DNA from 3 places in the Vibrio sp. 9-16B-A1 genome. Region 3 is predicted to be linked to each of the others. Evidence: predicted binding sites of a transcription regulator. Region 3 holds the regulator's gene; each other region holds the start of a gene.
What was found. The regulator PurR, encoded in region 3, represses purine synthesis genes. The targets are predictions, from matches to a motif close to TNANGNAAACGTTTNCNTNA.

Region 1 (10,486 bases), on a different contig from region 3:
GCGCCACACAACTGCCGACCGAACGCGGCCGTTTTGGTGCAGATATGAAAGTGTCACTGGTGAATGATGGACCGGTGACGTTCTGGTTGCAGGTATAAAAATCAGGTACGTGGTTCGTGGGCGCTTCGCTCCGGGGTACGCGGGGAGCTCGTTGACGCTTCTGTAACAGCTTCGGCAGAGGATGCTTGACGCTGCGGGTTGCGAGCAACAGGCTGGCGAACCGCGAACCGCGAACCGCGAACCGCGAACCGCGAACCGCGAACCGCGAACCGCGAACCGCGAACCGCGAACCGCGAAATGAAAAGGATTTCCATGTTTAAACTCATTACCCCGGCGACGCCGAATCAGCTTAACAAGTATTACCACTTTCGCTGGCAGATGCTGCGTGAGCCGTGGCGGTTGCCGATTGGCTCGGAGCGGGATGAGTTTGACGAGATGAGCCATCACCGGGTGATCACCGACAGCAAGGGCAGGCCGATGGCGATTGGCCGGTTGTACATCACACCGGACAGTGAAGGTCAGATCCGCTATATGGCGGTGAAGCCGAACCGCCGCAGTCGTGGGCTGGGTTCGCTGGTGCTGGTGGCTCTGGAGTCGCTGGCGCGTCAGGAAGGGGCCAAGCGGCTGGTGTGTAATGCCCGTCAGGACGCGATCGCTTTCTATGAAAAGAATGGCTTTGTCAGTCATGGTGAACTGAGTGATGAACGCGGGCCGGTACGCCATCAGCAGATGGTTAAAGAGCTGGACCCGATGGCGAATGTACTGCGCAGGCCGGAATGGTGCGCAGAACTGCAGCAGCGCTGGGAGCAGCAGATACCGATAAGCGACAAGATGGGGATCAAAATCAACCAGTACACCGGCTACCGTTTTGAGTGTGCCGCACAACTCAATCCCAATCTCAACCCACATAACACCATGTTTGCCGGTTCAGCCTTTACCCTTGCGACACTGACAGGGTGGGGAATGACCTGGCTTCTGATGCGGGAGCGTGGGCTGAAAGCGGGTATCGTGCTGGCAGACAGTCATATCCGCTATCGTCATCCGGTTGAGCAGAATCCGCTGGCGGTGACCTCCCTTGACGGGATCAGTGGTGACCTGGACAGGCTGGAGAGTGGCCGCAAAGCCAGGGTGATTGTTCGGGTAACCATATTCAGCGGTGACCACCCAGCGGTGGAATTTACCGGGACTTATATGTTGTTGCCAGATCCGCCTCAGCCGGACATGGCCTGATTTTCAGCAGCTGCTCATCGCGCATCAGGTCAAACCGGACTGCGCCACATTTTCCTTCCAGTGAAAGCGATATATCGGCTTTCTCAGGCTCTGCGAGATCCGCATCCACACTGAACTGGCCTGAGAGTTCAGAAGGATTCAGTCCGGCTGGGGTCGAGCTCAGGCGGCCGCGGTCGGCATTGACGGTCAGTTTATTGAAGCTGAGAGTGGTTCCGGCGGTGATCCCCAACTGCTCTTCCAGCGATGCCGGCAAAACGAAGTCGGGCAGTTCCAGTACCATAAAGCCTTCCAGTGAGTGGGCCAGCATGTGCCTGTCCCCGCCAAGGCCTTTCAGGTCGAACTGAAAATCCGCCAGGCTCTTAACCGGCATCTGCCATTCGCTGCTCAGATTCAGTCTTTCCAGATCCAGCCCTTCCGCGGCAAACTTCAGATGCCATGGGTGGCTCGGCGCATCAAAACGCCATTCGCCCTGTGCGCGTACCAGCCCCTGGTCCAGCGGCAGGATAAATTTGTCCAGATAGCTGGTGCCATTGGCTGCATGGGCTTCAAGCAGCAGCTGTGAGCCGATGAGTTTGCCGTAGCTGATGCTGTTGGCAGACAGTGACAGCTCTCCCTGCCACAATCCCCATTCTCCGTCCCTGCGCAGCTGGAGGTCTTTTCCGCGAAGGTTCAGTCCGGAAGTCTGGCGTCTTGGTTTGGAGAGCAGGTCGATGTACTGACTGTGGCGGATGCGCAGCTCATTGATGTGGATCTGCTGCCAGTCGGGCAGGGCAGCGGGCAATGCCTGTTCATGAATGGATGCCAGCCATTCCAGCCCGCTCAGGGTCAGGTGGCTGAAGCGGGCGCTTTCAGGGGTAATTCGTCCTGACAGCTGGACATTACCCCGGGCAATTCCGGTACTGAAATCAGTCAGCCCGATTTCTCCCGGGCTGAAGCGGGCATCGAGTACCGGCTCCTGCCACAGTTGCTCTTTCCAGCGCAGGCTTTCTGCGTTAAATGAGAGCAGTGCGTTTTGCTGCCATGGACTGTCCGGCCATTGCCAGTTCTCCAGGGTCAGGTCGCCCTGGGTCAGTGCGAAGTTTTCGGTGTCGATATTGGCATCAAGCAGGTCCAGGCGCTGAACGTAAACCGGCTGGGAGCGCAGTGCTTCAATCAGAGTACCCGGCAGGGTTAAGCGGCTGGATTTCAGGTTTAGTTTGTTTATCGCGCTGTTGATCAGGTGCCACTCTCCATCCTGCCACTGGGCCTGGGTGGAAAAATCCGCACCGCGCCATTTAAATGAGAGCCCGTAGATCTTTTTGCTTTCTGGCAGGTAATCCCCGTCAGCTAATAGCTGGTTGATAGCCTCTCCACGCCAGTACACCTGATCGGCGGAAGCCTGCCATTCTCCAAACCACGGCAGGGTACCGGATGGTGCCGGTCGGGGATTTTTTATCTGGAAAGCCAGTTCGCGGATCACCAGCGGGCCATTGGAATAGTCAAGGTGTTCAGCGGCCAGCTGATTGAGCCGGATCTGTTTCGGCCAGCTGAACACCGGTGTACCTTTGGTCAGGGTAAAACCACTCAGCAGTACGCTGTCGATGATGAGTTTGTTGTTTTGGATAAGCGCGGGATTGAGCCACAGCTGGAGGTTTTCAATATACAGCGGCTCAGGGCTGGTGCTGATTTCAACCCCATGCAGGGAGAAGTGGTAAGGAGAGTGGTACTCGGCCAGTTCCACCCGTACCTGTGTATCGGTCAGTTTCGGAGCCAGGTAGTTTATAATCGGGGTTGCGTAGCCGGTATGGAGCAGGCCAAACAGCACCAGTACCCCAGCCAGCGGCAGGCACAGCAACAGGATCAGTAGTGCAGTGGCTTTTTTCATATCCATGAATCCGGCGGAGACCATTTTGGCCGTTGGATCCCAGAGTGAAGCAAAACGAACACACTTTCAACAAAAAAGCCCCTCAAAAGAGGGGCTTGGCAGGAAAAATATGGCTTAGTCCAGTTTAGGGCCGGCGGCAATCAGTGCCTTACCTTCCGCATTGTCTGTGTACTTCTCAAAGTTCTTGATGAAGCGCTGAGCCAGATCTTCAGCTTTGCTTTCCCACTGCAGCGGATCCACATAAGTATCGCGTGGGTCCAGGATTGTAGGGTCTACGCCAGGCAGGGAAGTCGGTACTTTCAGGTCGAAGACCGGGATCTGCTTGGTTTCTGCTTCTTCGATAGAACCGTCTAGGATTGCGTCGATGATACCGCGGGTATCCTGAATCGAGATACGCTTACCGGTACCATTCCAGCCGGTGTTCACCAGGTAAGCTTCAGCACCGGCCGCTTCCATGCGTTTCACCAGTACTTCAGCGTACTTGGTTGGGTGCAGGGTCAGGAAGGCCGCGCCGAAACAGGCCGAGAAGGTCGGGGTTGGCTCGGTGATGCCGCGCTCAGTACCCGCCAGCTTGGCCGTAAAGCCAGACAGGAAGTGGTACTTGGTCTGCTCAGGAGTCAGTTTCGCTACCGGAGGCAGTACGCCGAATGCATCTGCCGTCAGGAAGATAACTTTCTGAGCGTGGCCCGCTTTGGAAATCGGCTTAACGATGTTTTCGATATGGTGAAGCGGGTAAGAAACACGGGTGTTTTCTGTCTTCGAGCCATCGTCAAAGTCGATAGAGCCGTCAGGACGAACGGTTACGTTCTCCAGCAGGGCATCACGGCGGATTGCGTTGTAGATGTCCGGCTCAGCTTCTTTCGAAAGCTTGATGGTTTTCGCGTAACAGCCACCTTCGTAGTTGAAGATACCTTCGTCATCCCAGCCGTGCTCATCATCACCGATCAGCGCGCGTTTAGGATCGGTAGAGAGGGTAGTCTTACCGGTACCGGACAGGCCAAAGAAGACAGCGGTGTCGCCTTTTTCACCTACGTTGGCACTACAGTGCATCGACGCGATACCGCGCAGAGGCAGGAAGTAGTTCATCATGGCGAACATGCCTTTCTTCATTTCGCCGCCGTACCAGGTACCGCCGATCAGCTGCATCTTTTCGGTCAGGTTGAATACGGTGTAGTTTTCCGAGTTCATGCCGTGCTCTTTCCACTTAGGGTTAGTGGTTTTCGCTGCGTTCATGATCACGAAGTCAGGCTCGAAATTCACCAGCTCTTCTTCGGTTGGACGGATAAACATGTTTTTCACGAAGTGTGCCTGCCAGGCCACTTCTGTGATCACCCGGATACAGAGACGGGTGTCTTCGTTGGTACCACAAAAACCGTCGATAACAAACAAACGCTTACCAGACAGCTGCCTGGTGGTCAGTTCTTTCAGATCTGCCCACGCTTCAGGCGTGATAGGCTTGTTATCGTTTTTAACCGCATCAGAGGTCCACCACATGTGTTCTTCTGTTGAGGCATCCTTAACGATAAATTTATCTTTTGGTGAGCGTCCGGTAAAAATACCGGTGTCTACAGCAACAGCTCCCATCTCTGTCACGATACCTTTTTCGTATCCTTCCAGTTCAGGGCGGGTCTCTTCTTCGAACAGCATCTCGTAACTTGGGTTGCGAACAACCTCTTTTACGTCAGTCAGTCCATATTTGGTGAGATCGAGTTGTGCAGCCTTAGTATGTTCCATAACGGTCATAGGTGCTCCTTGTAGGATATTTGTAGGGATTTTGTAATGTTGTAATTTTTAATCTGTACTCAATGTAGCAACTGGTCACATACAAAACAGGGATGTTTATCAAAAATTGCTGCTTAAAATCGGGGGGGTTTTGTGTGTCGGTCACAATTTCTAACAGTTTGTTTTTTAGTCAAAGCAAACCTTTGCGCCAGATCAAATTAATCATTCAGCAAAAAATAAAGTGAATTTTTGCTATTGATAAGTGTGTGATTTAGTGGGGTTTTTGCATTAAAAAGCCAGCGTGGAGCTGGCTTGGTAAGGCTTTTGGCCGGACGTGATGTCAGGTCAATTTTTTGTGCTTATCAGTGAACGGTTGAGTTGCCGCCGGCTGAATGACTAAAAATTTCCGCCACGTCAGATTCGTCAAACGAATAAGTCGTGCCGCAGTAATCACAATGTAAAGAAAGTGTTCCGCACTCGGCCAAAATGTCATTTATTTCAGAACGCTCAACATTCAGGATCGCCGCACCGCTGCGCTCGCGTGAACAGCCACAGTGGAATTCGACCGGCTGAGGTTCAAAGACTTTTACTGTTTCCTGGTTGTACAGGCGGTACAGTACGTCGTTTGCCTCAAGGCCAAACAGCTCTTCATTCTTGATGGTGTCAGTCAGCTGCTCCAGGTGCTCAAAGTCATCCGGGCTGCCGGTGCCGTCCGGCATTACCTGAATCAGCATTCCTGCTGCGTGCGGCTTGCCATCGTGCTCGCCCTGGCGAAGCCACAGGCGGGTTTTCAGCTGTTCTGAACGCTGGAAGTAGCTCTCCAGTACGTCTGCCAGGGTGTCACCTTCCAGGCCAACCACGCCCTGGTAGCGCTCGCCTTTGTTTGGCGTAATGGTGATCACCAGATGACCTTTGCCCATCAGATCGTGCAGGCCGGCATCATCGGCGATATCGCCTTCCCAGCGCGCTACGCCACGGACTTTCTGGTCGTGGTCGCCGTTGATCACGGCCAGTGATACCGGACCATCGCCCTGCAGCTGAAGGGTAATTGAACCTTCAAATTTCAGGGTTGCCGTCAGCAGTGTGGTTGCAACCAGAAGATCACCCAGCAGGTTCTTGACTGGGGCAGGGTATTCCTTGCTTGAAATAATCTTCTGGTACGTTTCATCCAGTTGTACCAGTTCGCCACGTACCGAAAGATCTTCGAACAGGTAGCGGTGCAACATGTTGTTGGCCATGGGTTTAGCTCCGGCTTATTGATGTTTAAATTTGATCAGATTACGACGCTGTTTCTTGTCCGGGCGTCGTTCCGGACTCGGGCTGTGCAGGGCGTTGAGTTTGTGCTTCTGGGCATTCTCTTCCCTTTTCTTGATGCTCTCTTCGGTTTCCCGGTAGAGCGTCTGGGCTTCCGGCGCACCACGGCGTTGATCCGACAGTTTTTCGATAATGACTGTCTTTTCTTCATTTCCCTGCCGAAGCGAGATCACAGCTCCGGTTTCGACAATTTTACTTGGCTTGCTTCTCTGGCCATTATAATGGACTTTACCGCCGTCAACCATATTACGGGCAATCGAACGGGTTTTATAAAAACGGGCCGCCCAGAGCCATTTATCCAGCCGAACTGCGATACTGTTTGAACTCATAGTAAATTCAGGCCTCTAATCGTTGACTTCAATGCTGAAATCAACAATGGTGGCAGTAAGGCGCTTTTTCAAGCGGGCAAAGCGGCTCAGGCCAGAAATGCCGGTGTATTAGCTTGTTTTTGTTTAGCAAAATATTAACAAGGCCTGACTTTATCTGTTTGTAGTGAGGCATAGCGCCCGCTTATGGAAATGTCATGATGATTTCGTATGACAAGCTGCCAGTCCTTGTGTAGGCTGACGGCCTTTCAGTATTCCGGTAAGAATTAGTAAGGACAGGGAACGCCAGCAATGCCAGCCCGTATGGTGCAACAACTCCAGCTCGATGCCATCTTAAACAAAGCTCTGACTTTTATCACAGGACATCAGGCCAGACTCAGTCTGCTGACGAGCCTGGGTCTTATCGCGGCTTCCGGCTGGCTGACCGGTCAGCTCGTCTGGAGCACCCTGGATGAAAGCCAGGCGCCGTCACGCTGGAGTCCGCCATCGGTGCGTCAGCAGGCGTCTGAGCATCAGTCGCTCTCCCTGAGCCCTCTTCTTAACGCTCATCTTTTTGGTCGCTACTCGGATAAACCGGTTGCCAAACCCGTCACGCCTCAGGTGGTGGATGCACCGAAAACCCGGCTTAACCTGACTCTGGTGGGTGCGGTCGCCAGCTCGGACCCGTCACGCAGTCTGGCAATCATTGCCAACCGTGGCAAACAGGATACTTATGGTGTTGGTGAAGTGATCGACGGTACCCAGGCTAAGCTAAAAGCGGTGCTGGCAGACCGGGCGATCATCGAAAACCAGGGCCAGGATGAAACCCTGATGCTGCAGGGCATCGAATACAGCAAACTTTCTCAGCAATCGCAGCGGGTTCCGCCTCCGGTAACCGGTGAGAGTACCGGCCGGGTTGACCGCAGCCGTCTGGAGCAGATCCGCTCGGAAATATCTTCAAACCCTCAGTCTGTCCTGAAGTATATTCGCCTGTCGCAGGTGCGCCGGGACGGAAAACTGATGGGCTACCGGGTGGCACCGGGCAGTCAGCGGGATCTGTTTGATTCCGTAGGGCTGAAAGACGGCGACATCGCCACCCAGCTGAACGGGGATGACCTGACTGACCCGGCGACCATGGGTAAACTGATGCAGCTGATGAATGAGCTGACAGAACTGAACCTGACCGTTGAGCGTGACGGTCAGTTGCACGACATATTTATTGAGTTTTAAGCGTACCGGCCAGGCAGGGCGAACACGTACGCAGTGGGAGAATCAAGTGAAACAGTGGTTTAGCAAAGGCGCATGGTTGCTGGCAGGGAGCCTTCTCTGCTCACAGGCAATAGCCAGTGAGTTCAGCGCCAGCTTTAAAGGCACGGACATTAAAGAGTTTATCAACACGGTCGGACGCAATCTGGAGAAAACCATTATTGTGGATCCGGCGGTGCGCGGCACTATCGATGTGCGCAGTTATGATGTCCTCAACGAAGAGCAGTACTACAAATTTTTCCTCAACGTTCTGGAAGTGTACGGCTTTGCAGCTGTTGAGATGGAAAACGGCGTACTGAAGATCATTCGCGACAAAGACGCCAAGACCTCTGCTGTCCCTGTAGTAGGCGACTCTCCAAGAGTTGAAGGGGATGCAGTGATAACCCGGGTGGTGGCGGTGCGCAACGTCTCAGTGCGTGAGCTGTCTCCGCTGCTGCGCCAGCTGAATGATAACGCTGGTGCAGGTAACGTGGTGCACTATGACCCGGCCAACATCATTCTGATCACAGGCCGTGCGGCGGTGGTTAACCGTCTGGCGGAAATTATCGAGCGGGTTGACCGTGCCGGTGATAAAGAGGTTCAGGTGGTGGAACTGCGTAATGCCTCGGCGTCTGAAATGGTGCGGATTGTTGAAGCTCTGAACAAGTCTTCTGATAACAAGAACATGCCTGCCTTCCTGCAGCCGAAGCTGGTCGCCGATGAGCGTACCAACTCGGTGTTGATCTCCGGTGACCCTCAGGTGCGTAAGCGTCTCAAGAAGCTTATCGAGCAGCTGGATGTGGAGATGGCCTCCAAAGGTAATAACCGCGTGGTCTACCTCAAATACGCCAAAGCCGAAGATATGGTGGAGGTGCTGAAAGGGGTATCTGAAAACCTGCAGGCGGAGAAGAGCAGTGGCTCGAAAAACAGCAGCCAGAAGCGCGGCGAAGTGATGATTGCGGCCCATGAAGGGACCAACTCACTGGTTCTGACCGCGCCACCGGATATTATGCGTGCGCTGGAAGAGGTGATTTCCCAGCTTGATATCCGCCGTGCCCAGGTGCTTATCGAAGCAATGATCGTTGAACTGGCAGAAGGTGATCTCGCCAACCTGGGGATTCAGTGGGGCAATATGAGTACCGGTGCGATGATCCAGTACAGCAACACCGGCGCGCCTATAGGCAGCGTAATGGTGGGTCTGGAAGAAGCCAAAGATACTGTTGAGAAAAAGCCAATTCGTGACAGTAGTACCGGAGCGATTAAGTACTACGAAGAAACAACTAAGAAGGGTGACTACAGCAAGTTAGCCTCAGCCCTTGGCGGGGTGAACGGTGCGGCTGTCAGCCTGATGATGGGCGACTGGACCGCGCTGATCAGCGCTGTGGCCAGCGATTCCAACTCCAACATCCTCTCTGCGCCGAGCATTACCGTGATGGATAACGGCGAAGCCTCGTTTATCGTTGGTGAAGAGGTGCCGGTCCTGACCGGTTCAACCGCCAGTTCGAGCAACTCCAACCCGTTCCAGACGGTGGAGCGTAAAGAGGTGGGCATCAAGCTGAAAGTGGTGCCACAGATCAACGAAGGTGACTCAGTCCAGCTGACCATTGAGCAGGAAGTCTCTAACGTACTCGGCGCCAACGGCGCGGTAGACGTGCGTTTTGCCAAGCGTCAGCTAAACACTTCAGTAATGATCAAAGACGGTCAGATGTTGGCGCTGGGTGGTCTGATTGATGAGCGTGCACTGGAGAGTGAGTCCAAGATCCCGCTGCTGGGTGACATTCCTGTGTTGGGGCATCTGTTCAAGTCCACCAGTACCCAGGTCGAGAAAAAGAATCTGATGGTGTTTATCAAGCCGACCATTATCCGCGATGGCGTGACGGCTGATGGCATCTCACAGCGTAAGTACAACTACATCCGTGCTGAGCAGTTGTTTAAAGCCGAGCAGGGCCTGAAGCTGATGGATGACAGCCATATCCCGGTACTGCCAAAGTATGGTGATGATATTCAGCATCCGCCGGAGATTCAGGCCTTTGTTGAGCAGCTGGAGGCCAAACAGTGAGTGAAGTGCAAGCCGTGACACGCCTGCCGTTTGCTTTTGCCAACCGGCACAAAGCCGCTCTGACACACGGTGAAGAAGCCGGCCAGCTGCCACAACTGCTGTATGTAGCGCCGCTGGCCCGTGAAACCCTGACCGAGGTCGCCCGGGTATGCGGCAGCCGCTTTACGCCGGTTGCCCTGAGTCATGAGGAATTTGATGCCCGCCTGACCGAGATCTATCAGCGGGATTCTTCAGAAGCCCGTCAGCTGATGGAAGACATCGGTGCCGACAACGACGACTTCTTCTCGCTGGCAGAAGAACTGCCGCAGAACGAAGACCTGCTGGAGTCGGAAGACGATGCGCCTATCATCAAACTGATCAATGCCATGCTGGGCGAAGCGATCAAAGAGGGCGCGTCGGATATTCATATTGAGACGTTTGAGAAAAGCCTCTCTATCCGCTTCCGGGTGGATGGTGTGCTGCGTGAAGTGCTGGCCCCAAGCCGTAAACTGGCTCCGCTGCTGGTCTCCCGGGTTAAGGTTATGGCCCGCCTGGATATCGCTGAAAAGCGTGTCCCGCAGGATGGCCGGATTTCGCTGCGTATCGGTGGCCGTGCTGTGGATGTGCGGGTTTCGACCATGCCCTCTTCACACGGCGAGCGGGTGGTAATGCGTCTGCTGGATAAGAACGCCACCCGGCTGGATCTGCACAGCCTCGGTATGACAGATAAAAACCACGACAGCTTCCAGACCCTGATCAAACGCCCGC
Region 2 (10,486 bases), on a different contig from region 3:
GCGCAACTTTTGCCCTGTCGACTGAATGCACCCAGTCAAAATTTTCTGCTATTGGTCGGGTTTTATTCGACTGGATGGGACCAATAAAGTGCCATTGCAGATCGTCATGGTTATAGTGAGCGCGGAAGTGAGCGATTTTCTCCACCCCTTCCTGAACATAGTTTTCTCCGAAGGCGCGCTGACCGGCGGCAATCGCATCGGCAACGGCTTCAGCTGGTTTGGTTTTACTCACCGCCAAAAGTTGCACGGAGCCACAATCCCGGCCAAACTTTTCTTCAGCAGCGCGGATTTGTGCGGTGATTTGTTCAATGTTTTGTTGAATACTACACATAGTTGACGTTATTAAGGATTTTTAATGGATATCGCAGAGTTACTGGAGTTTAGTGTAAAGCATAATGCGTCAGATCTACATCTTTCTGCAGGAGTGCCTCCGATGGTCCGGGTGGACGGTGATGTGCGCAAGCTCGGCGTACCGCCACTGCAGCACGGTGAAGTCCACCAGCTGGTGTTCGATATTATGAATGACGCCCAGCGGGCAGAGTTTGAAGAAAAGCTGGAAGTGGACTTCTCTTTTGAGCTGCCAGGCGTGGGCCGTTTTCGTGTTAATGCCTTCAACCAGTCCCGCGGATGCTCTGCGGTGTTCCGGACCATTCCGACCGAGGTGCCGACTCTTGATCAGATCTCTGCGCCGGATATCTTCACCCAGATCTCCAATTACGAAAAAGGCCTGGTGCTGGTGACCGGCCCGACCGGTTCGGGTAAATCGACCACCCTGGCAGCGATGGTGGATCACGTAAACCGCAATCACAACAAGCACATCCTTACCATTGAAGACCCGATCGAGTTTGTTCATCAGACCAATAAGTCGCTGATCAACCAGCGTGAAGTACACCGCGATACCCACAGCTTTAACGCTGCGCTGCGCTCAGCCCTGCGTGAAGACCCGGACGTGATCCTGGTGGGAGAGCTGCGTGACCAGGAGACCATTCGTTTGGCCCTGACCGCGGCAGAAACCGGTCACCTGGTGTTTGGCACCCTGCATACCAGCAGCGCGGCCAAGACCATTGACCGTATCATCGACGTGTTCCCGGGTAATGAGAAATCCATGGTGCGTTCCATGCTGTCTGAGTCGCTGCGTGCGGTGATTTCGCAGAAATTGCTTAAGCGTATCGGCGGTGGCCGGGTAGCCTGCCACGAGATCATGATAGCCACCCCGGCGATCCGTAACCTGATCCGTGAAGACAAGGTGGCGCAGATGTTCTCGGTTATTCAGACCGGTGCTGCGATGGGAATGCAGACCACAGAGCAGAACGTACGCCAGCTGATCTCTCAGGGGCTGGTGGATCCGCAGGAAGTGGCCAGCAAACTGGAAATTGAGCAGCCGGGTTACTAAGGAGCGGTTATGGAGCTGAATGAGATCCTTCGCCAGATGGTGGAGCGAAAAGCATCGGATATTTATATCACCGTGGGCGCGCCCTGCCTGCTCAGGGTACACGGCGAACTGGTTCCGGTCGGTGAAGAGCTTACAGAGCACCAGGTGCACACACTGCTCGACAGTGCCATGGATGAAGTGCGTCGTGGTGAGTTTCGCCGTGATAAAGAAGCCAACTTTGCCATCGTGCGAGACAGCGGCCGTTTCCGGGTCAGCGCTTTCTTTCAGCGTGAACTGCCTGGGGCGGTGATCCGCCGGATTGAAACTGAGATCCCCACCTTTGCTGATTTGAATCTGCCGGATGTGCTGCAGGATCTGTCGATTGCCAAGCGCGGCCTGGTGCTGGTGGTCGGTGCCACCGGCTCGGGTAAATCCACTACCCTGGCGGCGATGACCGGTTACCGCAATCAGCAGCGCAGTGGTCATATTCTGACGGTAGAAGACCCGATAGAGTTTGTCCACGAGCATAACAAATGCATCGTCACCCAGCGTGAAGTGGGGCTGGATACCGAAAGCTATGAAGTGGCGCTCAAGAACTCACTGCGTCAGGCGCCGGATATGATCCTGATCGGTGAGATCCGGTCCCGTGAAACCATGCAGTACGCCATGACTTTTGCTGAAACCGGTCACCTGTGTATGGCAACCCTGCACGCCAATAACGCCAACCAGGCGATAGAGCGGATCCTGCACCTGGTACCCAAAGAGCAGAAAGAGCAGTTTCTGTTTGATCTCTCGATGAACCTGCGTGGTGTGGTTGCCCAGCAGCTGATCCGGGATAAAAACGGTGATGGCCGTCATGCCGCCTTTGAGATCCTGCTGAACACCCCACGGGTGGCGGATCTGATCCGCCGCGGCGATCTGCATGAGCTGAAAACCACCATGGCCAAATCCACTCAGGCCGGCATGATCACGTTCGATCAGAGCCTGTACCAGCTGGTTTGTGATGACAAGATCACCGAGCAGGACGCCCTGCATTCGGCTGACTCAGCCAACGACCTGCGCCTGATGCTGAAATCCCAGCAGGGCGGCAGTTATGGCCGGGGTAAGCTGGATGGGGTTCAGATTGATATGGATTAAAAACGCCTGTGGCGTTTTTAATCCATGGCCCTGGGCGCTGGGTCCTGGGCTCTGGGGGAGCGTGCGGCAGGTTTAGCGGTAAACCTGAGATTTGTTCTTGATGGGAGCGAAGAGAGGTGAAAACATCTTGCAGCACCCAGCACCCAGCACCCAGCACCCAGCACCCAGCACCCAGCACCCAGCACCCAGCACCCAGCACCCAGCGCCTTTACCCCCACTGCGCCTCAAACCAGCTCTCCAGTATCACTACCGCAGACTGACAATCCACATTGCCTTTGGTCAGGGCTTTGTAGCCACCCATTTCAAACAGCTCTGAGCGTGCTTCGGCGGTGGAGAGGCGTTCGTCGTGCAGTTCTACCGGCAGGCCGAAGCGGCCGTGGAGGCGGTTGGCGAACTTTTTCGCTCTTGGGGTGATGGTTTCCAGCGCTTTGCCGTGCAGGTCGGTCGGCAGGCCTACCACCAGCAGATCCGGCTGCCACTCTTTGATCTGCGCTTCAATCAGATCCCAGTTCGGCGTTCCGTCCTGCGCTTTAAATGCTTTCAGCGGTCTCGCTGTGCCGGTAATTTCCTGACCGATGGCACTGCCAATACTCTTGGTGCCAAAGTCAAAGGCCATGATGGTTCTTGAGGACATAGTCGATTTAACCTGAGAAAAGTGGTTGATTTTGAGTTGTGGGGTGGAGGAATGGTCCTGGGTCCTGGGTCCTGGGTCCTGGGTCCTGTAATATGATACCTAGTACCTAGTACCTAGTACCTGGCACCCAGCACCGTTAACTACCCATGCCCCGCATCTGCCGAGAGCTGATCCGCATCGATCCCCAGTTTGGCGATGGCGCTGCGCCAGCGTTCACCGGCAGGGGTGTTGAAGATGATCTCCGGATCCGCTTCTATGGTCAGCCAGGAGTTTTCGGCCAGCTCGCTTTCCAGTTGCCCGGCTTCCCAGCCGGAGTAACCCAGCGCTACCAGAAACTGCTGTGGCTCGGCTTCGGTGCCAAGTACGGTCAGAATATCCCGGGAGGTGGTCATGGCCAGCTCCGGGGTCATCTGAATGCTGGACTGGTAGCGGTCTTTGGGCTTGTGCAGCACAAAACCACGGTCTTCTGCGACCGGGCCGCCGCTCAGTACCGGCTGGGCGAGGCTGGTATGGTTCACTCTTGGCTGGACGGACTCTATGTCCACCTGCTTAAGCATGTTCTCCACCGAAATATCGATCGGAGCATTGATGATCAGTCCCATGGCACCTTCGTCATTGTGCTCGCACAGGTAGATCACCGACTGATGAAAGAAAGGATCTCTCATACCTGGCATGGCGATCAGAAAGTGATTGGTCAGATTCATACTTACTCCGCTCGGTTCGGTATTACGCTTTGCCAGTCCTGGCTGCGATGGCATCCATCAGTTTGCCTGTGATGGAGATGTCATGCGCCGCTTCAATTTCACGGATGCAGGTCGGGCTGGTGACATTGATTTCTGTCAGCTTATCACCAATCACGTCCAGTCCGACAAAAATCAGTCCTTTTTCTTTCAGTACCGGCGCGACCGCTTCTGCGATCTTACGGTCGGTCTCACTCAGCGGGCGCACTTCACCGCTGCCACCGGCGGCCAGGTTGCCGCGGGTCTCGCCTTTGGCCGGGATACGGGCCAGGCAGTAAGGCATAGGCTCACCATCGACCACCAGGATACGTTTGTCACCATTGCTGATGTCCGGTACAAAAGTCTGTGCCATGGCATAAGTCTGGCCGTGGTTGGTCAGGGTTTCGATGATAACGGACACGTTAGGATCGCCGGCCTTAACGCGGAAGATCGATGCGCCACCCATACCGTCAAGAGGTTTGAGGATCACATCGCCATGCTTCTCGCGAAACGCTTTGATGTTCTCTGCTTTGCGGGTCACGATGGTCGTCGGGGTCAGGTCCGGGAACCAGGCGGTAAACAGTTTTTCGTTGCAGTCACGCAGGCTCTGAGGCTTGTTGACGATCAGGCAGCCTTCATCTTCAGCGCGCTCAAGAATGTAAGTCGCGTAGATGTATTCTGTATCGAATGGTGGATCTTTACGCATCAGTACTGCATCGAGCTCAGACAGGCGAATGGTCTGCTCAGAGTGGAACTGATACCAGCCGTTCGGGTCTTCCTGTACGGTGACCACTTTGGTATCAGCAAAGGCAATACCCTGATCCAGGTGCAGGTCCTGCATTTCGATGTAGTGCAGTTCCCAGCCGCGGCGCTGGGCTTCGAGCATCATGGCAAAGCTTGAATCTTTTTTTATGTTGATGGACGAAATCGGGTCCATCACTATGCCGATTTTAATCATTACTTTCTCCGGTTATCCCAGGTCACCAAAACGGACCTGAAGTGCGGTGATCGCAGTCAGGGCTGCGGTCTCCGTGCGCAGTACACGCGGGCCAAGCAGGGTTTCTTCGAACTGATACTGCTCGGTCATGGCTATTTCTTCAGCGGACAGCCCGCCTTCCGGGCCAATAAGCAGACGCACTTTTTCGATCGGGCCCGGCAGGGTGTTGATCGAATATTTGGCGCGGGGATGCAGGTTGAGCTTAAGCGCATCGCTCTGCTCGGCACACCACTCTTCCAGTTGCATGATCGGGCGGATCTCCGGGACCACGTTACGGCCACACTGCTCACAGGCAGCGATGGCGATTTTCTGCCATTGAGCCAGTTTCTTTTCGAAGCGCTTAGTATCGAGCTTAACGCCACAGCGTTCAGACAGCAGGGGAGTGATAGTGTTGACGCCCAGTTCTACGGACTTTTGAATGGTAAATTCCATTTTGTCGCCGCGGGAGATCACCTGACCCAGATGAAGATCCAGCGGGGACTCAATGCTGCGGTGACGTTTTTCGGTCACTTCAACGCTGACGTGCTTTTTGCTGACTTCGCTGATCTGCGCCGGGTACTCGTGGTCACTACCGTCAAACAGCACTACTTCCTGACCCGGCTGCATGCGCAGTACCCGGCCGATATGTCCGGCGGCATCATCGCTCAGGTTCAGTTGCCCCAGCTGGCTGATTGGCTCGGGGTGGTAAATACGTGGCACTCTCATAGGTTTGTCCGCTAAATACTGATAATGGTTAGATTGATGCCTTTGATTAAAAAAACAAGGCCCGGATAGTGAAATTCTAATTCGCGCACTGCTGTGACACAAAAGGATTTCGGTTGCCCTGCAGCTTATAAATTCTTTTCTCCCGCTCACACTCCCATTTATCCGCAGGATACTGCTTATTCCACGCCAGCATCATCTGTTGCTGGGATTTGGAGAGCTTAAAGCCGTACTCTTTGCTCATATACAGGTAAGTGCGGGCGATAGAGCCACGGGCGCGGTCTGGCGGCATGACTTTGCGTTGTTTAAAGTTTACCTGCATCTCACACTGGCCGTAGCTGACGCCGTCCAGGCCATTCCACTGGCTGAAGTTGTAGTTAGAGCGGTCACCGTTGACTTCGCCGATCGCCGGAGTCAGGTTGTGCAGGTCGGCTTCCATACGGCGGAAGGCTTTGTCATTTCTGCTGCAGTTTTTTCGTCCGCCTTCCTGCCAGCACTGAAGCTGGTGGCCAAACTGCCAGGCGGGCACCACGTGTTCCCACTCGATCCGTGACGCACGTTTTTGCTGTTTGCGTACCTGATAGCCGCACCCGTTAAGATCGGGAATGCCTTTCTTTCCCTGCCACTGGATATCACAGCCGCAGTAGAAGCTGACCGGGTGATCATCGTAGATCTGTCGGGCTATTTTTTTGGCCTGACTGAATGAGGTGGGGTGAGCGGCAAGTGCGCTCTGGCTGATAAACGCCGCCAGCAAAGCGGCGCAGACTGAGATTCGCATGAGACTGATGAGGTTATTGTCAAAAGCTCAGTGTAACGCCGGGGCCAGGGGCTGCCAAGTTCAGTGGAGGACGGATAACTCAGGCTGGCTCGGCGCAGAGCTGCTGCTGGCAGTCACGGCAATGGTAACGGGCCTGACCGCGGACAATTTTATTGTGGCGGCGGACACTGAGCAGGTGCTTCTGGCAGCCACAGCGATAAGCAAACTGTTTGCCCTGTACTGAGCTGACATCCAGGCTGTGGGTAGTGTTTGGTGTTACCCCAAGAACCTGCAGCATCACGCTCTGCCACTCTTTGCCATGCGGGCGTACCCGCCCAAACAGCTGGTAAACAATAAGATGAGCGACTTCATGGGGGATCACTTCACTGAGAAATGTCTGGCGGTTTTCGCTCAGCAGTACCGGATTCAGCTTGATTTGCCAGGCCTGGAGATATGCCTTACCGGCCGCGCGGCCGCGCAGCTTAAAGCTCAGCTCCGGCAGGGGAAAGCGGGTATTGAAGTAGCGGGAGGCTTTGTCCACGCACTCTTCGATAATGCGCTGACAGTCGCTGATAAGCTGCGGGGTGATTTCGGGTGACGGCACGGTATTCCTCAGATAAAAAAAAGCCCTGACCGGCAGGTCAGGGCTCAGTATGCCAGATTTTCAGCCTGGAGCTTACTTCAGGTTAGCGAAGTCGCGCAGTGCTTCTGCTTTGTCGGTCGCTTCCCAAGGGAACTCTTCGCGGCCGAAGTGACCGTATGCAGCGGTCTTCTTGTAGATAGGCTGCAGCAGGTTCAGCATTTCCTGCAGGCCGTATGGGCGCAGGTCGAAGAACTGACGTACCGCTTCGATGATGATGTCGTGAGACACTTTCTCAGTACCGAAAGTTTCCACCATGATAGAAGTAGGATCAGCAACACCGATAGCGTAAGACAGCTGGATCTCACAGCGGTCAGCCATACCGGCAGCCACGATGTTTTTAGCCACGTAACGCGCTGCATAAGCTGCAGAGCGGTCAACTTTTGATGGATCTTTACCAGAGAACGCACCACCACCGTGACGCGCTGCACCGCCGTAGGTGTCTACGATGATCTTACGGCCGGTCAGGCCACAGTCACCCATAGGACCACCGATTACAAAACGGCCGGTTGGGTTGATGAAGTACTTGGTCTCTTTGCTCAGCCACTCTGAAGGCAGAACCGGCTTGATGATCTCTTCCATTACCGCTTCACGCAGATCCGGAGTAGAGATGCTGTCACAGTGCTGGGTAGACAGAACAACCGCGTCGATACCAACGATCTTGCCCTGGTCGTACTGGAAAGTTACCTGAGATTTCGCATCCGGGCGCAGCCACGGCAGGGTGCCGTTCTTGCGTACTTTTGCCTGACGCTCCATCAGCAGGTGAGAGTAAGTGATCGGTGCCGGCATCAGCACGTCGGTTTCGTTGGTTGCGTAACCGAACATGATGCCCTGGTCACCTGCGCCCTGCTCTTTAGGGTCCGCTTTATCAACGCCCTGGTTGATGTCCGGAGACTGCTTACCGATGGTGTTCAGAACAGCACATGAGTTGGCATCAAAGCCCATGTCTGAGTGTACGTAGCCGATTTCGCGAACGGTTTCACGGGTCAGCTCTTCAATATCAACCCATGCAGAAGTGGTGATCTCACCACCAACCATGACCATGCCGGTTTTCACGTAAGTTTCACATGCAACGCGTGCTTTAGGGTCCTGCTCCAGAATTGCGTCCAGTACTGCGTCTGAGATCTGATCTGCGATTTTATCTGGATGACCTTCTGATACCGATTCAGAAGTAAACAGGTGCTTAGCCATAAGAGCTCCGAATAGTTTATGTGATTAAAGCCACCGAGACTCATAAATGCTCACCGGCTTATGGAATGTGTTTTGTAGGTGTTTCTACATCTAGACGTCTATTCTAGTTCACACTGCGTGAATTACAAGCGCAAATTTATTAAGTCACAAAACCAAACGATTGCGTAAAAAGCCAAACAGAGTAGGGGATTTATGAAAAAAACGCTTTAAAGTCCGGCAAAATGGCCAGTAAAACGTTTGCAGAGGGCGGGGGGCTTTGAGACAATACGCGCCGCCGGAATCCGGCCCCAATTGAAATCTTACTAATCGCTTATGCACTCAGGAGCAGACATGTCTTCTCGTAAATATCTGGCAAACGCGATCCGCGCTCTAAGCATGGATGGTGTTCAACAAGCAAACTCTGGTCACCCAGGTGCCCCAATGGGCATGGCTGACATCGCTGAAGTTCTTTGGCGCAGCCACCTGAAGCACAACCCACAGAACCCAGAGTGGGCAGACCGCGACCGTTTCGTACTTTCTAACGGCCACGGCTCTATGCTGATTTACTCTCTGCTTCACCTGACTGGCTACGATCTGTCTATCGACGATCTGAAGAACTTCCGTCAGCTGCATTCGAAAACGCCTGGCCATCCTGAATACGGTTACGCGCCTGGCGTTGAAACCACCACAGGTCCTCTGGGTCAGGGCATCACCAACGCGGTTGGTATGGCACTGGCTGAAAAATCTCTGGCTGCTCAGTTCAACAAAGAAGGCCACGACATCGTTGACCACTTCACCTACGTGTTCATGGGTGACGGTTGTCTGATGGAAGGTATCTCTCACGAGGCGTGTTCTCTGGCAGGTACCCTGGGTCTTGGCAAACTGATCGCGTTCTGGGATGACAACGGCATCTCTATCGACGGTGAAGTTGAAGGCTGGTTCTCTGACGATACGCCTAAGCGTTTCGAATCTTACGGCTGGCACGTAATCCCTGCTGTTGACGGCCACGACGCGGAAGCGATCAATGCGGCTATCGAAGCGGCTAAAGCTGACCCTCGTCCTACCCTGATTTGTACCAAAACCATCATCGGTTTCGGTTCACCAAACAAAGCGGGTTCACACGACTGTCACGGTGCTCCTCTGGGCGCTGATGAAATCAAAGCAGCGCGTGAGTTCCTGGGCTGGGAGCACGCTCCTTTTGAAATCCCTGCTGACGTTTACTCTGAGTGGGATGCGAAAGAAGCGGGTGCAGCGGGCGAAAGCGCGTGGAACGAGAAGCTGGCAGCGTACGAAGCGGCTTACCCTGAGCTGGCGGCAGAATTTAAGCGTCGTATGAACGGCGACCTGCCTGCACAGTGGGAAGAAGAAGCTGGCAGGATCATCGCTGATCTGCAGGCAAATCCTGCGAACATCGCATCACGTAAAGCGTCTCAGAACGCACTGGAAGCATTCGGTAAGATGCTGCCAGAGTTCATGGGCGGCTCTGCTGACCTGGCACCTTCTAACCTGACCATGTGGTCTGGCTCTAAGTCTCTGACTGCTGAAGATGCGTCTGGTAACTACGTTCACTACGGTGTACGTGAGTTCGGTATGACTGCGATCATCAACGGTATCGCACTGCACGGTGGTTTCGTACCTTACGGTGCAACCTTCCTGATGTTCATGGAATACGCGCGTAACGCAATGCGTATGGCTGCGCTGATGAAAGTGCAGAACATCCAGGTTTACACTCACGATTCTATCGGTCTGGGTGAAGATGGTCCGACTCACCAGCCGGTTGAGCAGATCGCTTCCCTGCGTGTAACACCAAACATGAGCACCTGGCGTCCGTGTGACCAGGTTGAATCTGCGGTTGCGTGGAAGCTGGCTATCGAGCGTAAAGACGGCCCGACTTCACTGATCTTCTCACGTCAGAACCTGGCGCAGCAGGAGCGTGATGCACAGCAGGTTGCTGACATCGCTAAGGGTGCATACATCCTGAAAGACAGCGAAGGCAAACCAGAGCTGATCATCATCGCGACCGGTTCTGAAGTTGAACTGGCGGTTGAAGCAGCAGCCCAGCTGACAGCAGAAGGTAAGAAAGTACGTGTAGTTTCTATGCCATCTACCGATGCATTCGACAAGCAGGATGCAGCATACCGTGAAGCGGTACTGCCATCAGACGTAACTGCACGTATCGCAGTTGAAGCGGGCATCGCTGACTACTGGTACAAGTACGTGGGCTTTGGCGGCCGCATCATCGGTATGACCACCTTCGGTGAGTCTGCACCGGCGGGTGAGCTGTTCAAAATGTTCGGCTTCACCACTGAAAACGTGGTAAACACAGCGAAAGAACTGCTGGCATAAAGCTGCATTGAT
Region 3 (10,486 bases):
TCTTATCATGCCGATTGGCAACTGGGTGCTGGAACAGAGCATTGCACAGATGAGCCGCTGGCGCAGCGAGGGAATTGAGCTCAATGATATCGCTGTTAACGTTTCAGCCCTGCAGCTTAATGATCCACATCTGGTGGACTACGTTACCGGGCTGTTTGAGAAATACCAGTTTTCTCCATCGCTTTTAACCATCGAAGTAACCGAGACCTCACTGCTCTCCAGTCAGCAGGATGTGATCGATAAGATCACACAATTGAAAGATATTGGTATCAAAATTGCACTTGATGATTTCGGAACCGGATATTCGAGCCTGAGCTATCTGAACGAACTGCCGCTGACCAAACTGAAAGTCGACCGCTCATTTATTAAGCGGATCGGGGATAAAGATAAAGAAGTGCTGCTTGATGCAATTTTTATTATTGCTCACGGACTTAAACTCAGGGTAGTAGCAGAAGGAATAGAAGAACACAACCAGGTGGAGTACCTTCTTAGCAGAGAGTGTGAATTCTGTCAGGGGTACTATTTCAGTAAGCCGTTATGTGTGAAGGAATTCGAGTTATTAATGCAGGAAAACACATGCACCAGACCGGTGCAGTAGCGCCCCGGGTTAACACACAATTTACATAATGGCTTTGATTTTGGTTACATTTGGTTAGACCAGTATATTTTACTAATTTAGTGATTGTAATTGCATATAAATTTCGTTAAAAATGGAATCACTAACGCGTACACAGGAAAAACGGGACAGGTGTGCGCGAAAAATATACAGTCCCGATATGGAATAAATTTTTGCCTGACTTGCCCAAACTGGAATGAGGATCACTTTTTGTACCTCTTGCTTTTGGCTGAGTCCGGCTCACAGTGTGGGCAATCGCCCCCTCGCTAAAAGCATAAGGATGAATGCTGCTTCAGCTCCCCTCCCTGTATTTTTAGCCCGGTCGCTCACACTGATGTGAATTACATTATAAATATGGAGATATAAAATGGCTGGTGTTCTAGGTATGATTCTTGCTGGAGGTGAAGGTTCACGTCTGCGTCCTCTGACAGAATCCCGTAGTAAGCCCTCGGTTCCGTTCGGCGGTAGCTACCGTCTGATCGACTTTGCTCTGAACAACTTCGTAAACGCAGACCTGATGCGCATCTACGTTTTGACTCAGTTCAAATCCCAATCCCTCTACCTGCACATGAAAAAAGGCTGGAACCTGTCTGGTATCACCGATCGTTTCATCGATCCGGTCCCTGCACAGATGCGTGATGGTAAGCGCTGGTATGAAGGTACAGCAGATGCGATTTACCAAAACATTCGTTTCATTGAACTGGCAAACCCGGATCAGGTAGCGATCTTCGGCTCTGACCATATCTACAAAATGGATATCCGTCAGATGCTGGACTTCCACAAGCGTATGGAAGCCAAGCTGACCGTATCTGCGATTCGTATGCCACTGTCTGAGGCGTCTCAGTTCGGTGTTATCGAAGTAGATTCAACCGGTAAGATGATCGGTTTTGAAGAGAAGCCTGCAAATCCAAAATCTATCCCGGGTTCTCCTGAGGAAGCACTGGTTTCAATGGGTAACTACATCTTCGAATCTGACGCTCTGTGTAAAGAGCTGCGCGAAGATGCAGAGCTGGAAAACTCCAGCCACGACTTCGGTAAAGACATCATTCCTAAGATGTTCCCGGAAGGTGACGTGTACGTGTACGACTTCTCAACCAATAAGATCAGTGGTGAGAAAGATACCACTTACTGGCGTGATGTAGGTACGATTGACTCGTACTGGGCGGCGCACATGGATCTGCTTGAGCACGATCCTGACTTCTCCCTGTACAACCGCAGCTGGCAGCTGCACACATACTACCCGCCTCTGCCACCTGCAACTTTTGTGGATGTAAATGACCGCAAAGTGAAAGTAACTGACAGCCTGATCTCTGGCGGCAGCTACGTTCAGGGTTCTGAAATCTACAAGTCAGTGCTGGGTTACCGCAGTAACGTTGCTGCCGGTTCTGTCATCAGCGAATCGATTCTGCTGGGTGATACCAAGATTGGTGCGGGTTGTAAGATCCGTCGCGCTATTATCGACAAGAATGTTGAAATTGCACCAGGTACTGTTATCGGTGAAGATCTTGAGCTGGATGCGCAGCGCTTCCACGTCTCACCAGACGGTATCGTTGTGATCAGTAAAGGAACAAAAGTTGGATTCTAAACTAAATATTTGGTTTACAGTTTCCGAAGCAGAAGGACTGGTAAAAAGTGGTGGCTTGGCCGATGTGGCCAAGGCACTGCCGAAAGCCCTTCAAAACATTGGCCACGAAGTGGCCATTGTTCTTCCTGCTTATCAGAAACTACCAGGAAAAACAGAAGCGGAAGTTGTCCTCTCTGCAGAGCTGGATTACTGGCCGCACATTCGCTACCAGGTTCGTAAACTGGCGCTTGATGGCGTAACGGTTTACGCAGTGGAGTGTGATAAGTACTTCGATCGTCCTGAGCTTTACGCAGAAGCGAACAAAGCGTATGCGGATAATGGCGAGCGCTTTGGCTTCTTTGCTTCAGCGGCGCTGGATATGCTCCCGAAACTGGGTGTTCACCCGGATATCATTCATGCCAATGACTGGCATACCGGCCTTGTCCCATTCCTGCTTAAAACCCGTTATGCGCACGATGAGCGTTACACAGGTATTAAGAGTGTCCTGACGGTTCACAACGCCATCTTCAAAGGTATTTACTCGTACCGCGAGCTGGAAATCATCCCTGAGCTCAACCTGTCTGGTATGGGACACCTTCAGTATGGTCACGACCATATCAGCATGCTGCGTGCGGGCGTTCATTTTGCCGATAAGGTCAACGCGGTCAGCCCGAACTACGCGTCAGAGCTGATGACAGCGCTGGGTTCGCACGGCATGGTGGATGACTTTGTTCACCGCAGCGCCGATCTGTACGGCATCCTCAATGGCTGTGATTACAGCGAGTGGAGCCCGGAGAACGACAAGCACATCGCGGCAAACTACCGCGTTGAGCAGAAGAGCATGATCGCCGGTAAGGCGAAAAACAAACGCGCGCTTCAGAAAGAAACCGGCCTGCCGGAAGTGAAGAAGCCGATGTTTGGCATGGTTTGCCGCCTGACTCACCAGAAAGGTTTTCATTACCTGCTGCCAATCCTGGATAAGTTCCTCCACAACGATGTGCAGCTGGTTATCGTGGGTACCGGTGAACCGGAAGTGGCTGAGAAACTGCACGCAATTGCGGCGCGTTTCCCGGAGAAGTTTGCTTTTGTTGAAGCCTACAACAACCGCCTGGCGCACCTCGTAGAAGCGGGCAGTGAGTTCTTCATTATGCCGTCTGAGTTCGAGGCCTGTGGCCTTAACCAGATCTACAGCATGGCTTATGGCACTCTGCCAATTGTCCGTGCTGTTGGTGGCCTGAAGGATACTGTGACCGATTACGATCAGAATCCGGAAGATGCGACTGGTTTCTGCTTCGAAGAGCCGGAGCCGTATGCTCTGCTGGCGACTCTGCAGCGCGCACTGATCCTGAGCCTCCAGAGCCCGGAGACGATGCGTAAAGTTCAGCTCAATGCGATGAAGAAAGACTTCAGCTGGGAGCTGGCTGCAGAGGAATACCTGGTGATGTATCGCGCAGCAATAACCGGTCAACAGCATTAATGATTGCCATGTTAAGTAATTCAAGCCTCCTGAGTGGGGGCTTTTTTACGTTTGTTTACGGTGTTTTGCCACCGTTAGAGTACTTTGACTACTTTTTCTGTGCTAATCTTCACTGCAAAAAGTATGCTATTTACTAATTCATCACCAGAAGCTTTTTATGGCCGCCGACCTGTTATTTCATAGAACGTATCCTCATCCAACCAGCGACCAGTGGGTAGTCTTTGTCCACGGGGCGGGCGGCAGTTCGTCCATCTGGTTTAAGCAGATCAAAGCCTATCGTCAGCATTTCAATCTGGTGCTGGTGGATTTGCGCGGTCATGGCCGCTCCAATTCAAATCAGCTTCTCAAAGACATTATCTCCAGTGAGTATACGTTTAAGGACGTGTCGCAGGACGTACTGAAGGTGCTTGACCACCTTAAGATCCAGTCGGCGCACTTTGTCGGCATGTCCCTTGGTACCATTATCGTCCGTAATCTTGCCGAGATTGCCTCTGAGAGGGTGAAAAGCATGGTGCTGGGCGGCGCGGTTACCCGTTTTAATACCCGCTCTCAGGTGCTGGTTAAGCTGGGAGACTGGAGCAAGCACTTTATCCCTTATATGTGGCTCTACAGCCTGTTCGCGTTTATTGTGATGCCGCAGCGCAGTCAGCGGGAATCGAGGCACATGTTTATCCGCGAAGCGAAGAAGCTGTGTCAGAAGGAGTTTAAACGCTGGTACACCCTGGCGGCAGAGGTAAACCCTCTGATGCGCTATTTCAAAGACCGTGACCTCTCTATTCCAACCCTGTACCTGATGGGGGAGAGGGATTACATGTTCATCCAGCCGGTGAAAGAGATGGTGAAAGTGCACCAGGAGAGCACGCTTGTGGAAATTCCTGGCTGTGGTCACGTCTGTAACGTGGAAAAGCCGGATGAGTTTAACCAGACTTCGATTGATTTTATTCGTCAGCACGCCTGAGTTCTCTACTCAGGCTAACATTTAAAGACTCTTGCCGCACTTCCAGCATACTCCAAACTGCGCTTCAATCTCCTCCTGGCACTCCGGACAGCGCCAGGGTTGCCCCGGATTCACATTACTCATTCTGTGCTGTTCTATCAGTCCGCTGGCCTGCTTAAACTGCTCAGGTCTGAACAGCCAGATATACGGTTCGCTGTCTGAGCCGAATGGCAGCTCTCCCTGCAGCCCGAACAGCCCCTCACCCCGCACTTCAGCATCTATGCCATGGGTTTTCAGCATCTCACACAGGATATGAGCCTCAGGCGGTGTGGAAGCGTGACACAGCTTCATGAACGCCCCTCAGATGTGCCGTCCGGTACGCTGCGAAACCTTGCCATCAGCCATTTCACTGCGACCGGGAAGATCCCCAGCAGGGCGAATGAGCCCAGTACCGCAGGGGAAGCGATACCTGAAAGCGATTCTATCTGAGCCAGCTGAGTACCGGCGTTGACGTACACTGCGGTGCCAGGCAGCATGCCTATCTGACTGATGAGATAGAAACGGCCGGCAGAGATAGGGGTCAGGCCCATCACCAGATTAATCAGAAAAAACGGGAAAACCGGGATAAGCCGCAGGGAGAAGAGATAAAACGCGCCGTCGCGCTCAATGCCCTGATTGATGGTGGTCAGCTTACTGCCAAAGCGCTGCTGGACCCAGTCACGCAGCAGGTAGCGGCTGCTGAGAAATGCCAGGGTTGCACCAAGGGTGCTGGCGAAAGAGACCAGCAGCAGGCCGTTGGTAAAGCCAAACAGGGCGGCAGCCAGCAGGGTAACCACGGTAGCGCCGGGAATGGAAAGCGCGGTCACCGCAACGTATAAAAGAAAGTAGCCACCAAAGGCTAACAAAAAGTTTTGTTCAATAAAGCCCGCCAGCGCCGCCTGCTGCGTTTTGGCGTTTTCCAGAGTCAGCAGGGGACCAAACTGATAACCCAGCCCCACAATAGCGGCTAACAGTACGATTCCGATAACGACCTTTTTGTTCATCTCAATATTCCGTTTTTATGTCTCTTAGAATTATGACAGGGAAACAGTGAGATTTCTTTCAGATATAAAGAGTTTCATTGTGGTGGCCGGTAAAGCCCGTAAACTGCGTACCACGTACCACGTACCACGTACCACGTACCACGTACCACGTACCACGTACCACGTACCGCGCAACCAAAAACACCGGCATCAAGCCGGTGTTTGTTCACGTTAAATTTTTAGCCCACCTGACTGAGCAGTTCATCACGCCGGGCCTGTGGAATAACAGACCAGTGACTGCCGCGGATCGCTCCCTCAAGCGCCCATAACAGTTCTACGCCCACTTTGCCTGAATGGCTTTGCTGGATGGCTTTATATGCGCCTGCTGCACCCTGATTTTGCAGCTCTTCCACACTGCAGATACCGGCTTTTTTAAGCATTCGTTCGGTACCAAGGCGAAGATTAGGCAGATCTTTCAGACGGTCAGGTTTGGCCTGAGCCTGCTGCTCTTTCTCCTGGCGGGCAATTTCGAGTGCGTGGGTGGCTTCTTCAATGATGATGTTCGGTGTCTGCCACATTGCCTCTGGCAGGGCGAAGTATTTGGTGACCACGGGGAAGCCGCGTTTTTTGTAAATGTAAGGTTCGAAGCCGGCCAGTTTGAAATCTTTTGCTTTCTGGTTGTCAGCGCGGATGAAAAGGGTATCGCCAACCACCAGTGCAAACATTACGTCGTCCGCGAAGACGCCGAAGCCTCCGAACATTGAACGGGATTTAATAGTTCCCAGACTCTCGAAGAGTCTCAGCGAGTTTTTTAGAGTAGGTTTGTTCATGCTGTATGTCCCGGTTTAGAAGTTCCGCCACTAAATTCAGGTCCGAGCATTTGAGCAAATCGATGCATGACTGATAGCGCGAGCTCGCGCTGGTGTGCATATTTGCCATCGGCAACCCCGCTACCATCCCAGTCCCTGACACGTCTCAGTTACTGGATTAGGCCGGTGGCTTTGCGTCCCACCCTTTCAGGTGGTTTGCCCTGTGCGTGACATCAGTTCAGGTTTTCATTTGAAATCGTATTTCGGAGAAAGCCTGATATAAAAAATAATAGTGAAAAAGCGGAATTAACATCACACTCGTCTGCATTTAGTGTGACATTGATCCAAATAAAAGCACGCGTTATGCGTGCTTTGTTTCATTATGCTGCCTTATCCAAGGCGTTTAACTGACTTACGTTCAACCAGCTCAGGTTGCATCTCGAACACGCGGCGCTCATGTTCTTTATCTTTGATGCGCTGCAGCAGCAGCTCGAATGCTGTTTTACCCACACGGCGTTTAGGCTGGTGGATGGTCGTCAGTGGTGGCGAGAAGTACGCCGACAGGTCCATGTTATCGTAACCGATCACGGAAACATCATCAGGGACGCGTAAGCCTTTTTCCTGAAGGCGGCTGATAAGACCCAGCGCCATGGTGTCATTGAAGCAGAACACAGCGGTCGGACGTTTGTCCATCGCCAGGATTTGCTCTGCTGCCATGACAGCAGTATCACATTCGAAGTTACCTTCAATGATGTTCTTCTCTTCGAATGGCAGACCGGCTTCTTCCATTGCGCGTTTGTAACCGGCGATACGCTCTTTACAGATCGCTTTCTCAAACTGACCAGACAGACACATAATGTCTTTGTGGCCGTTTTTGATCAGATAACTGGTCGCCAGGTAGCCACCTTCTTCTGAGTTATCGATGATCTTATCGGCACCTGAACTTTCAGGGCCCCAGTCCATGATAACTTTAGGGATGTCCGCGTGAGCATCAAGCATTTCACGCAGCTCTTCGGTCAGGTCAGAACACATCACCAGGATGCCGTCGACACGTTTTTCTGCCAGCATGCGGATATAGTCGCGCTGCTTTTCGTAGATACCGCCTGTATTACACAGGATCAGGGTGTAGCCCTGGCGGTAACAGTAGCTTTCCACACCATCAACCACTTCCGAGAAAAACGGGTTGGTTGACTGGGTGACCAGCATACCGATAGTACGGGTAGTATTACATTTCAGACTGCGCGCTACGGCACTCGGAGCATAGTTTAGCTCTTTTACTGCCTGCAGCACTTTTTCCTGCGTTGCTTCAGCAACAAAGCGGGTTTTGTTAATCACGTGCGAGACTGTGGTGGTGGACACCCCAGCTAAACGCGCAACATCTTTAATTGTGGCCATATATTTGTTCCTGTTTCTGCCGTATGGGCGCTTTTATCAGTTCTGCCGCAGGGGAAAAGGCCATACTGCGGTCAGAAAAGTTGGCGTGAAAAGCGAACCTGGCTGAAAACATATCTGTTAAAAAACAAAAAACCGCTAACTAACAGCGGCTTACCTTGCTTTCCAAATGGTTTATCATATTTTATCGTTTGCGGTCACAATTCTAGACTCATAATTGAGACCTGACAATCATAAATATGTCATTTTGCCGCGTTTCCATCACACAAATTAATTTTTCTTAACGCCAGCTAAAAAGGTCTGGCAGGCCTATTCGCCCGCCAGGTAGTGTCCGTCCAGGATCAGGAAGTCATGCAAAAGCGACGCTACCGCGGCATAAAAACCAAACTCGTCAAACTGCTGACATTTTTGCTTAAACTGAGGAACCCAGCTCAGCAGGTACTCATCAATGAAGGCTTTCTGTTCCAGGAGCGATGCTTCGAACTTCTCCGGTTTTTCACACTCGTTGGAGCGGATGATGAGGTTACCCAAAAAATCGAGCTCAACGGCCAGGTGATCCGCCGGTTCGTTGAAGCCTTCCTGCATTGAAATGCCTTTTTCCTGCATCAGTTCTTCCATCTGCCGGGCAGGCTCATCATTGAGCAGGCCGCTTTTGCCAATGTACATCGAGGCATAGGGCAGGGCGGCGTTTTTGTCAGTGGTCAGGAACAGACCACAAAAGTCAGCGGCCAGTTCGATCATGGCATCTTCTCTGTCCTGCAGACGGTTAAGGGCATCAACCAGGGCGGTAGTGGACGCTTTCAGCTGCTCTGTTTCACCCAGGCCGCTGATGAAGCTGCGGATCTCAGGGGTGTGATAGGTCGCCAGCTCTTTTTCATTGATCTCCCTGGCAAAGAGGCTGGACAGCCACCAGTATATTTCGGCACGCTTTTCGTTAAACAGCTTGCTCTCTTGCATGTCGGGTACTCCGTAAACTATTGATGTGGCGATTGTATCGCATATATATGAACAGCATCCGGTCGGGTTATGTAAGAAAAAGTGTTGTTTTGACAATATGTTAACAGTCGTCTCCGGTTTGTCTTGCATCAATAAAACCCGGGAAACACTATTAATTTTAGCCTATTTGCTAGAAATGTAACGGATTGTGAATAGAATAATAATGAAATCAGAAGAAATATAAGTGGTGTAGATGAGCTATCACGTTTTGGTCGTTGAAGACGATGTAGTAACACGCAGCAAACTGGCGGGTTACTTTCAAAATGAAGGGTATACCGTCAGCGAAGCCGAAAACGGCGAGCAGATGCGCGAAGTGCTGGCAAACAGCAGTGTGGATCTGGTGATGCTGGATATCAACCTTCCCAGTGAAGATGGGCTGATGCTGACCCGGGAGCTGAGAAGCCAGTCGGATATCGGTATTATCCTGGTGACCGGCCGTACCGACAGTATTGACCGCATTGTCGGGCTGGAAATGGGGGCAGATGATTACGTGACCAAGCCGTTTGAGTTGCGCGAGCTGCTGGTTCGGGTGAAAAACCTGCTGTGGCGGATTTCTCTGGTGGCTGAGGCCCGCTCAAGTGAGACCCGTAAGGAAGAGTCCGGACAGCTTATCCGTTTTGGTGAGTGGACCTTTGATGTTCAGCGCCGCGCGCTGAGCCGTAATGGTGAGCCGGTGAAACTGACCAAGGCCGAGTATGAGCTGTTAGTCGCGCTGTCGTCTCATCCTAATAAAGTACTGAGCCGTGAGCGTATTCTGAACATGATCAGTCACCGTGTGGATGCGCCTAACGACAGAACCATTGATGTTCTGATTCGGCGTATGCGTGCCAAGATGGAGCAGGACCCGAAGAACCCGCAGATCTTTGTGACGGTCCACGGTGAAGGGTATATGTTTGCCGGAGACTAGTTCAGGGCTGCGGATATACGCATAAAAAAACGGGAGCACTGACAGTGCTCCCGTTTTTCTTAATGAGAGTGTTTTTACTCCATCGGAGAAACTTCCGTTGCAGGAGTTGTTGTGGTTGGCGCTGCGTTGGTGGATGCTGAAGCCTGACTATGAGTGTCGGCTGCAAAATCTCTCAGGCCGCTCCACAGCTGGCCCATGGTTTCATGCCAGTAGGTTTCGCTCCACTCCAGGTATTTGGCTGACGGGCGGTAGCGGTTCCATGCCTGCATCTGTGCATCGTGTGCCAGGAAATTAGTCGGGGCAGGGATTGGGTCCAGGCCTGCATCATGGAACTCATTCATCGCGCGCTCCATGTGGCTGGCAGAGGTCACCAGTACCATGCGTTTGCGTGAAACAAACACGGCGGCCTGGCGTGCTTCTTCCCAGGTGTCTTTGGCGGTTTCAAGCAGCACAATATCGGTTTTGGGTACGCCGAGCGCCAGTGCAACTCTGGCCATCATGCGGGCGTGACTGATTTCTGAGCCCCCGGCATAACCTGAGAGGATCAGTTTGGAGCCCGGATACATTCTCAAAATCCGGATCCCTTCAGTCAGGCGCATCAGAGCTATCCTGCTCAGCTCAGAGGTGGGCGGAATATCGTCATCGACAATATGGCCGTTCCCCAGCACCATCACGTAATCAATCGTTCCTTCGACCGGAAGAAAGCCTTTGTACTGGCGTTCAAGTGGCATCAGGAGCTTAGAGGCGACAGGCTGGAAAGAGGCAA

Region 1: pckA (phosphoenolpyruvate carboxykinase (ATP)) is a predicted target of PurR. The motif match lies at 5,008-5,027, and genes of this name have one in related genera.
Region 2: metK (methionine adenosyltransferase) is a predicted target of PurR. The motif match lies at 8,298-8,317, and genes of this name have one in related genera.

Annotation. Positions count from the first base shown of each region.
Region 1 covers NZ_JBSDZD010000018.1:58,800-69,285, forward strand. Annotated here, with positions in the region: gene dtd (D-aminoacyl-tRNA deacylase) at 1-98, shown strand, start outside; gene ACVB80_RS21790 (bifunctional GNAT family N-acetyltransferase/hotdog fold thioesterase) at 313-1,230, shown strand; gene ACVB80_RS21795 (AsmA family protein) at 1,178-3,094, opposite strand; gene pckA (phosphoenolpyruvate carboxykinase (ATP)) at 3,209-4,837, opposite strand; gene hslO (Hsp33 family molecular chaperone HslO) at 5,179-6,054, opposite strand; gene hslR (ribosome-associated heat shock protein Hsp15) at 6,070-6,459, opposite strand; gene gspC (type II secretion system protein GspC) at 6,748-7,665, shown strand; gene gspD (type II secretion system secretin GspD) at 7,712-9,739, shown strand; gene gspE (type II secretion system ATPase GspE) at 9,736-10,486, shown strand, end outside.
Region 2 covers NZ_JBSDZD010000009.1:204,440-214,925, reverse strand. Annotated here, with positions in the region: gene ACVB80_RS15810 (YggS family pyridoxal phosphate-dependent enzyme) at 1-331, opposite strand, end outside; gene ACVB80_RS15805 (type IV pilus twitching motility protein PilT) at 356-1,393, shown strand; gene ACVB80_RS15800 (PilT/PilU family type 4a pilus ATPase) at 1,403-2,509, shown strand; gene ruvX (Holliday junction resolvase RuvX) at 2,718-3,143, opposite strand; gene ACVB80_RS15790 (YqgE/AlgH family protein) at 3,284-3,847, opposite strand; gene gshB (glutathione synthase) at 3,870-4,820, opposite strand; gene rsmE (16S rRNA (uracil(1498)-N(3))-methyltransferase) at 4,833-5,564, opposite strand; gene ACVB80_RS15775 (endonuclease) at 5,641-6,339, opposite strand; gene ACVB80_RS15770 (SprT family zinc-dependent metalloprotease) at 6,419-6,907, opposite strand; gene metK (methionine adenosyltransferase) at 6,995-8,149, opposite strand; gene tkt (transketolase) at 8,480-10,474, shown strand.
Region 3 covers NZ_JBSDZD010000002.1:212,458-222,943, reverse strand. Annotated here, with positions in the region: gene ACVB80_RS04715 (EAL domain-containing protein) at 1-598, shown strand, start outside; gene glgC (glucose-1-phosphate adenylyltransferase) at 984-2,201, shown strand; gene glgA (glycogen synthase GlgA) at 2,191-3,657, shown strand; gene ACVB80_RS04700 (alpha/beta fold hydrolase) at 3,815-4,615, shown strand; gene ACVB80_RS04695 (DUF2007 domain-containing protein) at 4,637-4,945, opposite strand; gene ACVB80_RS04690 (TVP38/TMEM64 family protein) at 4,942-5,637, opposite strand; gene ACVB80_RS04685 (TfoX/Sxy family DNA transformation protein) at 5,856-6,446, opposite strand; cyclic di-GMP riboswitch class I at 6,554-6,656, opposite strand; gene purR (HTH-type transcriptional repressor PurR) at 6,816-7,820, opposite strand; gene torD (molecular chaperone TorD) at 8,127-8,774, opposite strand; gene torR (two-component system response regulator TorR) at 9,007-9,720, shown strand; gene elyC (envelope biogenesis factor ElyC) at 9,795-10,486, opposite strand, start outside.